Regions from separate parts of the Undibacterium sp. Ji83W genome, predicted to be linked through region 3. Evidence: predicted binding sites of a transcription regulator. Region 3 holds the regulator's gene; each other region holds the start of a gene.
What was found. Region 3 encodes sigma-54, which starts transcription at its own class of promoters, with help from an activator protein. Its sites were predicted from a motif close to TGGCANGNAANCTGCTTT; they were not measured.

Region 1 (3,175 bases), on a different contig from region 3:
TCCAGGCCAGCGGCCAGGCCAACCGGATTAGGAAAACGCACACCCATGACAGTGCGCGCATCTTCTACTGGCTTACTGCTCAGCAAGCCACTCAGGCCCAGTTTGTTGGCACGTTGCAGAGCAGGTAAAGTCAGGTGATGGGCATTTTCCGGGTCCATGGCAAACAAGGCAGGACGGATCAGGGAGTAAAGAAGTTTTGCAGACATGTAAATAGCTGAGGAAGAAAAGTTGAAAATAAAATTTGATCGGCAGGCGGGAGGGATAGCTTCACAGCTCCCGCAAGGTCTGCCAGCGCCCCTGCATCAAGGCATCAAGAGGGCGGAAATTGGTCTTGTAAGCCATCTTGGGGCTGGCAGCAATCCAGTAACCCAGATAGACATAGGGCAGCTTTAACAAGCGCGTTTGCTCTATCTGCCACAAGACATTGTAAGTGCCGTAGGATGCAGTCGCATCATCCGGGTCATAAAAGGTATACACCGACGACAAGCCATCTGTCAGCACATCAATAATGCTGACCATGCGCAAGACATCTTTATCATCCCTGAATTCAACCAGGCGCGTATTCACGCGGCTTTGCAGCAAGAATTGCGCATACTGGTCGCGGCTGTCGTTGTCCATGCCGCCGCCAGAATGACGTTCACCCTGGTAGCGCTGATACAACTCGTAGTGTTCGTGCACATAACTCAGGCTGCTGACACGTGCATGCAAGTTGCCATGCTTCTTCCAGGCGCGGCGCTGGCTGCGGTTGGTTTCAAATTCATTGACGCGCACGCGTACTGGAGTGCAGGCCTGGCAGTTATCACAATGCGGCCGGTAAATGAAAATCCCGCTACGTCGAAAACCACTCTTCACCAGCTCTGAGTACGCATCGGCATTAATCAGATGTGCAGGTGTCGCCACTTGCGAACGCGCCTGCAAGCCTTCCAGATAACTGCAAGGGTAGGGCGCTGTCGCATAAAACTGTATGCTGGCGAAGGGGAGTTCGTTAAGCTGGGTCACGGGCTGATCTTGTTGGCTATGGTCCAATTGCTAATCGCTGGCAAGGCACTGGCATGTTCCACCCAGCGTAAAAATTCGGTTCTGTTGATCGCTTTTGCGCCCAGAGATGCCAAATGTGCCGTCTCTTGCTGGCAGTCTAACATTTTCACCCCATGTTCACGCAAGAAAAATACCAGGTGTGCCAAGGCTATTTTGGATGCATCCGTGACCCTGGCAAACATCGATTCACCATAAAACATGCGGCCTATGCAAACGCCATAAGCTCCACCCACCAGTTCACCATCCAGCCACACCTCTATGGAATGGGCATATCCCAGCTCGTGCAAGTCACTATAGCCAGCCACGATATCTTCAGAAATCCAGGTGCCAGTGCCTTCTTTGCGTGGTGCGGCGCAGGCGCGCATGACATCTTCGAAGGCAGTATCAAAGCGCACTTCCCAACGCGAGTCTTTGCTGACCTGGCGCAGGCGCTTCTTCAGGCTGAGTGATAATTTGAAGTCTTGCACCTGCAAGACCATGCGCGGGTCGGTAGACCACCACAAAATAGGCTGCCCATCAGAAAACCACGGGAAGATGCCATTCTTGTATGCATATAACAACCGCTCTGCCGACAAGTCCGCACCTGCTGCCAGCAAGCCTGCAGCACCATCTTTTTCTGTCAGTGCGGTGCTGGGGTGGGGGAAGGGGCTATCCGTTTCCAGCCAGGGGATCACACAGCCCCCAATATTGCTTGCACCAAAAAAGTGCCATTTTTCAGTGCATCAAACTTATTCATTAAATAACCTGGTTTAAAAATTCGCATTAAATCAATCACTTATAAATTGCACCAAATTGGAATGTATTTTGCTTTATCAGTGCACCTTTGATACAAATTTGCACTTATATTGGGAGACATTTTGCATGAATGCACAAAATAGCAGCGCGGACGCTTTGTTTATCTTGCTTGGCGCAATCATGATACTAGCAATGCATGCGGGCTTTGCATTTTTAGAATTAGGCACCGTGCGCAAGAAAAACCAGGTCAATGCTCTCGTCAAGATACTGGTTGATTTTGCCGTATCCACCATTGCCTACTTCTTTGTCGGTTATACCATCGCTTACGGCGTACAGTTTTACTCCGGTGCCGAGGTGCTGGTCGCCAAAAACGGCTTTGAAATGGTCAAGTTCTTTTTCTTGCTGACCTTTGCCGCTGCCATTCCCGCCATTATCTCAGGCGGGATTGCCGAGCGGGCAAAATTTCACCCGCAACTGATCGCTACAGCCTTGCTGGTGGGGGTGTTGTATCCCTTCTTTGAAGGCATAGCCTGGAACCAGCGTTTTGGTATACAGGCATGGCTCAAAGTAATGTTCTCTGAAGAATTCCATGACTTTGCCGGTTCCGTCGTCGTACATGCCTTTGGCGGCTGGGTGGCCTTGCCCGCCGTATTGCTGCTGGGCGCACGTCGTGGCCGCTATATGAAGAATGGCGCGATTGCAGCCCACCCACCATCCAGCATCCCTTTCCTCGCGCTGGGTGCCTGGATACTGACAGTGGGATGGTTTGGCTTCAATGTCATGAGCGCACAAACAATGGACAAAATGAATGGCCTGGTCGCTATGAACTCACTGATGGCCATGGTAGGCGGCACGCTGGTCGCCTTCATCCTTGGCAAGAATGACCCAGGCTTCGTCTACAACGGCCCGTTAGCTGGCCTGGTTGCTGTTTGTGCCGGTTCTGACCTCATGCATCCGCTGGGCGCACTGGTCACAGGTGGGATAGCCGGTGCCATCTTTGTCTGGATGTTCACCTGGACACAAAACAAATGGAAGGTCGATGATGTACTGGGCGTATGGCCCCTGCATGGGCTGTGCGGTGCCTGGGGTGGCATAGCAGCCGGTATCTTTGGATTAAAGTCTCTGGGTGGCCTTGGTGGGGTCAGCTTCATGTCGCAATTACTGGGCACCAGCATGGGCGTTGCAATTGCCTTTGTCGGCGGCTATATCATCTACGCCAGCCTGAAAAAACTCATAGGCATACGCCTTGATCCTGAAGAAGAATTTGAAGGTGCAGATTTGGCTATACACAAAATCTCATCGACTGCCGAACGCGAAACCAGTTGGTAATAACGAAAATAATAACGGAAATAACGACGAAAAAAATGGGTGATTAAAACCTCGCCCATTTTTTTGATGTCAG
Region 2 (3,175 bases), on a different contig from region 3:
TCCAATCCTTGATAAGACAGTACGAGTCTGATCTTGACCGCTGTGCCGAAGCGCTGATTGATGGTGCCAAGGACAGAGGCGGGCTGGATAATATTTCAGTTGTCCTGTTCCGTCTGGTAAACGAAGAAAACAAGTCCTGGTTGCAAAGAACATTTACCCGGTAGGTCGGGGATTATGAATTGATGAGAGATTTATGGCGAAAATTATCGTCACCTTTAATGGTTTGGTTCAGCAAGAAATCACTATCAGCAAATCACGCCTCACGGTAGGTCGGCGCCCCAGTAACGATATCGTCATCGATCACCTGACGGTCAGCGGTCAGCATGCCGCGATCGATACCTCTTCCAATGGTTCTTTTGTACTTGATCTTGGCAGTACCAATGGCACCATGGTGAATGCACAGCCTGTCAAAAAACATCTGCTGCAGCATGATGATGTCATCGACATCGGTAAATACAAATTAAGATTTCAGGTAGAAGAGTCAGGCAAGCAGACCTTTGTGCCTGAGCCAGGACAAGTGCAACCGGCTGCTGTCGATAAGCCCAGAGCCAAGATCAAGGTCATGAATGGCCCTAATTCAGGTAAAGAACTTAACCTGGTCAAGGCCGTCACTACGATAGGCAGCCCTGGTACCCAGGTCATCGCCATCACCCAGCAGGGCAAGGACTATGTAATAGCCCAGGTCGAAGGCAGTGCTGCGGCCACAGTCAATACCCAGTCCATCAAGGACAAACCACACACCCTCAAGCATGCAGACATGATAGAGCTGGCAGGGACAAAAATGGCAGTGATTTTTTACTAATCACATGCTGCATACCTTATCCCTGCCTGCATTTGAATGGCAGGGATAGCTCAGGTCAGGATGCCTGATTTCTTGCATTACCAGGTTCTGAACAGGGATTTTTAGCCCTCTCCATGCACGCTTGGTGTGCGTGTGTGCATAGAGTGGTTTTTGCAACAAGAAATATTCTTTTCAAATTTGTATCAAGCTTTGAAACAATTTTTTACATGACTGACAGACTTGTCACTCGTCTTTGTTATCTGACACAAACATTGACAAATATTTGCATGGATTAAATGGCAACTGCTGACGCATTTCGTCACTTCTTGTCTGATGGCTTATAAAACTGGCGATTTCCGCATAAGAAAATGCGTAGTTGTGCAGTAAACAAAAACTGGCACGGTGATTGCTACATGTAAAGCGTAGTTCCTGATTTCAACTTTTTCCTGGAGTTCATAATGAAAGCTTCCCCTACTCAGCTGCAACGCGGCTTTACACTGATCGAATTGATGATTGTTGTTGCAATTATCGGTATCTTGGCAGCGATCGCAATCCCTCAGTATTCTGATTACACATCCCGTACTCGTGCAGCTGGCGCAGTTGCAGAACTGGATAGTTTGAAGTCTGCAATGGCTATTTGCTATCAAAACGAAGGTGCTTGGACTAACTGTGCAACTACTGGTGCAAACGGTATCCCAACTTTCCCAACAACAACTAAATTCCTGCCAGTAGTTCCTACTGCTGCAGGCGCAGGTATCATCACTGCAACACAAACTGGCGCGACAACAACTGCTGGCGTACCTCTGACTTTGACATTGACTCCAACGATTTCCTCTGGTCAAGCTAACATGATCTGGACAGCAAGCGGCACAGTTTGCGATCCTATCCGTGGCTTGAAAGGTGGTCAAGGCGGCTGCCCATAATAGGCGGTGTTGTCTTAAAAAAAAGCCCACGTTGTTGTGGGCTTTTTTATTTTATGATCAAAAAATGTACAAAAAATGCAAAGTCTCCAGTATGTACGATTGCTGTTATTGAAATACTGTCTGCCGTCTGCCCAATGAGTAATTGATGAAGTTTGTGCCAAGCGGAAAATAAGATCCACTTATGTATTATTTACGGATTAAATAATAAATAAAGATTATTAACTTTTAATAATTACCTGAGAGTAAATTTAAAGAGCCTCTTGGATAGCTTTTGACTGGCGAATGTTTAAACATAAATTCTCATCGTGCAATGTTGAGAATAATTTACTCTTGATTAACTTTTTAGTTAAATATCCAATCTTACATGTAGGAGCAACAAATGAAATTACATAAAAAAACATTGCAACGTGGTTTTACGTTGATTGAATTGATGATAGTCGTGGCAATTATCGGTATCCTGGCTGCGATCGCAATCCCTCAGTATTCTGATTACACTTCCCGCACACGCGCAGCTGGCGCAGTTGCAGAACTGCAGAGCTTGAAAAAAGCGATGGCGATTTGCTTTCAAAACGAAGGTGCTTGGACTAACTGTGCAACTACTGGTGCAAACGGTATTCCAAGTTTTCCAACAACAACTAAATTCCTGCCAGTAGTTCCTACTGCTGCAGGTGCAGGTATCATCACTGCAACACAAACTGGCGCGACGACGACTGCTGGTGTTCCCTTGACTTTGACGTTGACTCCCACAATATCTTCTGGTCAGGCAAACATGATCTGGACAGCAAGCGGTACTGTTTGCGATCCTATCCGTGGTTTGAAAGGTGGCCAAGGCGGTTGCCCATAATAGTCAGGTTATAGTTGAAACCAGACTTGCCTCGCAATGCCGTTCAGTTAATCTTGAACGGCATTTTTATTTCAATGATTTTAAACTGTTGGCCATATGATTGACTTAATGCATTACATTTGATGACGTCGTCATTTTCTTGCAGAGGGCGGCCAGTATCCAAGTGAGTGGAGCGGAGTAGCATTTACCTTATGCACTTTTGTCTGCTTTGCTTATGATAGTGTTGTTGCGAGACTAGCTTTGCTTTACCTGTACAATCATAAATCGATTGCAGTAGTGAAAGTAATGACCGGGTAGGTTGAACGGTTTGCGTGAATTTCATTAGTGTAAAATTTGCAAAAATCTCTTTTCGTCAATTAAAACTTGAGTCCTAGCTGTGCGCTCAGTTATGTTAATTATCGGAAGGCGTGTATGCTTAATCGCTGATGACTTGGACTCGTCGGCCAAGATCGATCTTTATATGCAGGTATTAATTAATGAAATCATTTAAGCAGACTGTACAACGCGGGTTCACATTGATCGAACTGATGATAGTCGTGGCAATTATCGGTATCTTGTCCGCGATTGCTCTCCCTCAGTATTCTGATTACACATCCCGCACTCGTGCGGCCGGAGCAATTGCGGAAT
Region 3 (3,175 bases):
GTTCTGGCAGCCTGAAAATCATCTTGCAACCAAAACCAGAAAAACAGGCTAATTAAGATGACAGTACAGTCCAGCAGCACCTTGCTCGTCAAGGGCCTGCAAAAGCGCTATGGCGCGCGCCAGGTGGTGCGCGATGTTTCCCTGCTACTGAAAAGCGGTGAAGTAGTGGGTTTGCTGGGGCCGAATGGCGCAGGCAAGACCACCTCGTTTTACATGATCGTTGGACTGGTACCTTCCGACGCCGGGGATATCACGATTGATGATGTGAATATTTCACAACTGCCTATCCATGAGCGGGCGGTACTGGGTTTGTCTTATCTGCCGCAAGAAGCTTCGGTATTTCGCAAGCTGACGGTGGAAGACAATATCCGCGCCGTACTCGAATTGCAAAAAGACAGCGAAGGCAAATATCTTGGTGCCAAGAAAATTGAGCAAAGGCTCAATGCTCTGCTGGCAGATTTGCAGATAGAAAAAATACGCGAGAGCCAGGCGCTGTCACTTTCAGGTGGCGAACGCCGCCGGGTAGAGATTGCCCGCGCTCTGGCCACCAACCCCCGCTTTGTGTTGCTGGATGAACCCTTTGCTGGTGTTGACCCGATTGCCGTGATCGAGATCCAGCGCATTGTGCGCTTCCTCAAGGAACGCGGCATAGGCGTGTTGATCACGGACCATAATGTGCGCGAGACCCTGGGTATCTGTGATCACGCTTACATCATTAATCAAGGCGCGGTACTTGCCAGTGGCAAGCCTGACGACATCATACAAAATGAATCTGTACGTCGCGTTTATCTCGGAGAACATTTCCGGATGTGACGGGAATCATCATGAAACAAAGCCTGCAACTACGTACCTCACAACATCTGGCCTTGACGCCGCAATTGCAGCAATCAATACGATTATTGCAGTTATCGACTTTGGAATTGCATCAGGAGCTGGAGACGCTGCTGACTGACAATCCCATGCTGGAACGCGTCGATGATCCGCTCGACCACGCCGTGCGCCTGCTGGCCGACGGTGCCATCAATACCAGCAGCACTTCTGCCGATGCCGGCATGGAAGCACCCGCAGCAAGAGAAGACAGTGACAGGGCTGCTGAACCAGTGGCGGCTGATGCTGAAACCGTCATCAGCAATGACAGCACTACCTCCAGTGAAGAAGACTGGGGCTTTGATGACGTGCAGCATGGCAGCAAATCAGGCGATGATGAAGATGGCCGCCCGCAACTGGGCGCAGCCCATGTCACCCTGCGTGAACACTTGCTGGAACAGATGCGCCTGAACCTGCGCGAACCACGTGACCGCGCCCTGGTCGAGCTGATGATAGATGCGCTGGACAGCAATGGTTACCTGACTGAAACACTGGATGAAATACATGCCAGTTTGCCACTGGAACTTTGTGTAGAACCAGAAGAGCTGGCTTTTGCCCTGAACATGCTGCAAAGCTTTGACCCGGCTGGTGTCGGCGCACGCAGCCCCTCAGAGTGCCTGGCATTGCAAATCAGGCGCTTGCCCAAGATCGCTTTTGTCACGCGCAGGCTGGCGTTGCAAATTGTTGAAACGCAACTGACTTTATTTGCGCAAAGAGATTTCACCAAACTCAAGAAAATCCTCGACTGTGATGATGAAGATTTGCGCGATGCACAAACTGTCATCCGCATGTGCAAACCCAGGCCCGGCATCGCTTTTGCTGCCGATGAATCTGACTATGTGGTGCCAGATGTCATCGTCAGAAAATCGGGCAATGGCTGGCAAGTCATGCTGAATCAGGACGTCATGCCCAGGCTGCGGGTAAGCAGCATGTATGCCAACATCATGAAACAAAACCGCGGCGAAGCAGGCATGGGCGCACAGCTACAGGAAGCGCGCTGGCTCATCAAGAACATGCGGCAACGCTTCGAGACCATATTGCGCGTTGCACAAGCGATAGTCGAAAGGCAACGCAATTTTTTCACGCATGGTGCTGTTGCCATGCGCCCCCTTGTTTTGCGCGAAATTGCTGATACACTAGGATTACACGAGAGCACTATCTCACGTGTTACAACTCAAAAATACATGTTGACCCCACATGGCATGTTTGAGTTGAAGTACTTTTTCGGCAGCCATGTCGCGACGGAAACAGGGGGTGAAGCATCTTCCACCGCGATACGTGCACTCATCAAGCAGTTGATAGGAGCAGAAGACCAGAAAAGCCCACTCTCTGATAGCAAAATTGCAGACATGCTGGGTGAACAGGGCATGGTAATTGCCCGACGGACAGTTGCCAAATACCGTGAAGCCCTGAAAATCCCCCCAGTCAGTTTGCGTAAATCTTTGTAAGCAGTCCTTGTAATCACGGTTTGAATTGCTATATATGATTTAGCTCAAGGCAAATAAATGCCATGCGCTTATTGTTAAAGCAAGTAACATCACTATAGGAGCACAGTATGAATCTCACCATCAGTGGACACCACGTCGAAGTAACTCCTGCAATTCGTGAATATGTACATACCAAACTAGAACGTATCAGGCGGCATTTCGACCAGGTCATTGATATCGCCGTCATCCTGACGGTGGACAAGCTCCGGGAAAAGGAAAAACGACACAAAGCCGACATTAATTTGCATATCAGCGGTAAAGATATCCACGTTGAAAGTCTGGCGCATGATCTGTATGCAGCAATCGATGCACTGGTAGACAAACTTGATCGCCAGGTCATCAAGCATAAAGATAAAATGCAAGACCATCAGCACGACGCCATCAAGCACATACCTGATCCGGCCTCGGCTTCATAAGACCCCAGTCCTTACCCGAACAGGGTTGTGGACATCCAAAACAAGGACGCTAGAAGGCGTCCTTTTTGTTGGGTGAATGGTTTCTTGTAGGTCTAGTTTCTGACATTTAAAATAAATAATTTACTTTTATTGTCGTTTGTCACATACGCTGCTTAACAAGCTGCGAGTTAGTTGATTCACGGCATTTTTATTATCGTCATTCCAGCGTGCTGTTAGCTGGAATCCAGTGGCGTTCGTTGCATGCCGTGTTATTTGTTACATGCCGTGCGTTGATTAAAAAGATTCCACTCCGTGGATACAAGCCGGGTCTCGGCCCGGCAGCCGAAATACTTTCTTTGCGTCGCCAAAGAAAGTATGTAGTGGTCTAATTTGCCAGGACAGTGAAATAAGAGGAAACTCAATCTC
Region 4 (3,175 bases), on a different contig from region 3:
GATGCAGGTGCCTGGTTTGCCAGTGCCAGTCAGTACACCACCCTGGACAAGGATGCTGCAGGTCGTTACTTGCTGCAAAACTCGCTGGATGGTTTGAACATGTCATTTAACAGTCCGGCTGGCTTGCAAAAAATCAAAAACAAAAGTGCTGCTGCTTTTGCCCAGGCTGACTGGCATGTCAGCGATGATTTTACTTTGACCACAGGTTTGCGTTACACCTATGAGTACCGCAAAAATACTGCCTCCACGTTATTGAAAGACTATGGTAATGCCCCTGAGTTGAACCCGGTTGCCATCAATGGTGTGCAACTGGGTGGTTTTTCATCGAATAGCGCGGGCTTGCTGAATGCCGGTAACACAGATAGTCAACTGGCTCTGGCTGATCTGGCAGCCAGCAAGTATTTTGGCACGACGATTACAGGTGCTGCGGGCACTGCCTATAATAGTTTGACGACAGCGCAAAAAGCCCAGATAGCAGCAGCGAAAACCTTGCGCCAGTCCCAAATCGGGGTGGTATTCAATCCTGTGCAGGCAGAAGCTTTCAAGGGTAGTTTGCCAGCTTTCGTGATCAGTCCGTCTTATAAAATCAACGACAACGTCACGGGCTATGCATCCTGGCAGTATGGCGAAAAGGCGGGTATATCCCAGGTCACCAATGGGATATCCAATCTGGTCAAAGCTGAGAAAACCAGCGCCTTTGAATTTGGTTTGAAATCAGCTTTGCTGGACAATAAGCTGATTTTGAATGCAGCATTGTTCGTCATGGACATCAAGGATTACCAACAGGCTGTGCGCGTGCTGGATGTCTACACCACCAATCTGAACAATGACGGCAGCAACTACTACACCTCGGCCACAGGCAACGTACCAAAAGTCAGGGCACAGGGTCTGGAAATTGATGGCGTCTACAGTGGTATACCCAATACCCTGGTGCGTTTCTCAGGTGCTTATAACGATGCGCGCTACAAGACCTTCACTAACTCTGCACAGCCAGTTGAAAATGGCTATACCGGCGCTGCACCATATCGTGATGTCTCTGGCCAGGCTTTGCCTGGAGCCGCAAAATACAGCTTCAATGTGGGTATAGATTATCGCCTGCCAATTCTGGGTAACCGGGAATTTCATGCCAGTACGAACACCCTGTATAGCAGTAAATATAACTCGGACAATTCCTTGTCTGATTATGGCTGGATATCTGCAAAAAGCGTTACTGACATAGCGATAGGCATAGGCAGTCGCAATCAATCCTATGATCTGAGTCTGGTCGTCAAAAATGCCTTCAATGACAATACACCTTTGCTCAAGACCTGGAATAGTTTTACACCGGCAGTACCGCGTTTGGTAGGCATCACACTGAGCGGCAAACTGTAATTGACGAAGAAAAACTGTATCAACACCAACCCAGGCAATTGCCTGGGTTTTTGTTTGTACGTTACAAAACGATACTTACTGTTGGACTTGAGGCAGGTCGTAACACGGGCTTGTTTTTAAATCAGCAGAGCAAATGCAGATGTTTGAAAAATGAGCAGCTTGAGATTCTTCATTTCTATCGATGTATATTAAAAAAACCATATTTATCAATGACTTATATTAAATTTTTTGTGAGTTTTAATGGTGGCGCGATAGTTGCTATTGATAGTGAAAGTCTTGTTTACTAATTATTTCCAGGGAGTATTTTCATGATTAAAACCCGTTATCAGCAAGGAGTGCTTCATGTATAAGCCGCTAGCGCTCGCCGTCATATTGACCTTGTCAGGCACAGCCATCAGCCTGAGTGCCGCAGAAGAAACCAAAGCTGTCGCCAAAACCCAGGCCGCTGTCGCTCAGGGCTGGGCTTACCAGCCTTTGAAGAATCCTGAGCTGCCAGCAGTCAAACAAAAAAGCTGGGTACATACTCCAGTCGACAATTTCATCCTGGCGCAGCTTGAAGCGAAGAACATCAAGCCCTCGCCGGATACTGACAGGGCCAGCTTCATCCGCCGTGCCACGCTCGACACCTGGGGCGTGATACCGACGCCAGAAGAGGTACAGGCATTCGTCACAGACAAGTCACCCAAGGCGTATGAAAAGCTGGTGGACAAGCTGCTGGCCTCTACCCGCTACGGTGAACGCTGGGGCCGTCGCTGGCTGGACCTGACCCGCTATGCCGATAGCGATGGTTTCAATGCCGATGGCACACGCCCGAACGTCTGGCGTTACCGTGATTACGTCATCAAGGCGTTTAACGAAGACAAACCATATAACCGCTTCATACAGGAGCAACTGGCCGGTGATGAGCTGTTCCCCGGCAATCAGGAAGCCCTGATCGCCACTGGTTTCTTGCGTAATTACCCTGATGAAGTCAATGCCCGTGACCTGAACCTCAAGCAAGTGGAAATCGCCACTGACCTGACTGATACCGTCGGTTCGGTCTTCCTGGCCACGACGGTTGGTTGCGCCGCCTGCCACAATCACAAGTTCGACAAGATTTCGCAAAAAGAATATTACCAACTGCAATCCTTCTTTGTGAATGCCAGTGCCAGCGATGACATACTTGCTGCAACTGGCAAGCAAAAAGAAGAATTTGAGTTGAAGCAGGCGAAATGGGAAGCTGCCACCAAGGATGTCCGTGACAAGCAGGAAACCTTGCTGCGTCCCATCATCGACAAGGCAGAGGCAGACCGCCTGCTGGGCTTTGTGCCGGCCACGCGTGATTCCATCACCAAGTCAGAAAATGAACGCAACGCTTACGACCGCTGGATTTATCACCGCAATCTGTGGACTATGCAAGGCCGTACCCGCAATGCTGTCAACCAGCTTAAAACCAAGGATAAGGAAGGTTACGAAAAATACCAGAAGCTGGAAGTTGAACTGAAGAAGTTTGACAACATCAAACCTAAACATCCAGGCTATATCTCTGCCATGACTGAGCTTGGTCACGCTGATGCGCCACCAACTTACATATTGGCGAATGGTATCTATGACCGGCATCTTGAAGAAGTGCAACCTGCCTTCCTGTCTTTGCTGACCAATGAAAAACCAAATATCGTAGCAACAGCCACTTCATCTGGCCGCCGTACAGCCCTGGCGAACTGGCTGACCAGTGAGAACAATCCTCTGCCTGCCCGTGTCTTTGTGAACCGTGTCTGGGCCCAGTATTTTGGCCGTGGCATTGTTGAGTCAGTCAGTGATTTTG

Region 1: ACO0LD_RS00460 (ammonium transporter) is a predicted target of sigma-54. The motif match lies at 1,832-1,849, and genes of this name have one in related genera.
Region 2: ACO0LD_RS30285 (pilin) is a predicted target of sigma-54. The motif match lies at 1,177-1,194, and genes of this name have one in related genera.
Region 4: ACO0LD_RS17355 (DUF1549 and DUF1553 domain-containing protein) is a predicted target of sigma-54. The motif match lies at 1,616-1,633, and genes of this name have one in related genera.

The regions. Positions count from the first base shown of each region.
Region 1 is NZ_JBMPOZ010000001.1:108,382-111,556, reverse strand. It holds gene ACO0LD_RS00475 (quinone-dependent dihydroorotate dehydrogenase) at 1-206, opposite strand, end outside; gene ACO0LD_RS00470 (arginyltransferase) at 268-999, opposite strand; gene aat (leucyl/phenylalanyl-tRNA--protein transferase) at 996-1,712, opposite strand; gene ACO0LD_RS00460 (ammonium transporter) at 1,900-3,102, shown strand.
Region 2 is NZ_JBMPOZ010000035.1:23,331-26,505, forward strand. It holds gene ACO0LD_RS30275 (Stp1/IreP family PP2C-type Ser/Thr phosphatase) at 1-164, shown strand, start outside; gene ACO0LD_RS30280 (FHA domain-containing protein) at 194-802, shown strand; gene ACO0LD_RS30285 (pilin) at 1,240-1,704, shown strand; gene ACO0LD_RS30290 (pilin) at 2,084-2,548, shown strand; gene ACO0LD_RS30295 (pilin) at 3,025-3,175, shown strand, end outside.
Region 3 is NZ_JBMPOZ010000034.1:34,778-37,952, forward strand. It holds gene lptA (lipopolysaccharide transport periplasmic protein LptA) at 1-56, shown strand, start outside; gene lptB (LPS export ABC transporter ATP-binding protein) at 58-813, shown strand; gene ACO0LD_RS30175 (RNA polymerase factor sigma-54) at 825-2,315, shown strand; gene hpf (ribosome hibernation-promoting factor, HPF/YfiA family) at 2,423-2,770, shown strand.
Region 4 is NZ_JBMPOZ010000010.1:98,179-101,353, reverse strand. It holds gene ACO0LD_RS17360 (TonB-dependent receptor) at 1-1,371, shown strand, start outside; gene ACO0LD_RS17355 (DUF1549 and DUF1553 domain-containing protein) at 1,714-3,175, shown strand, end outside.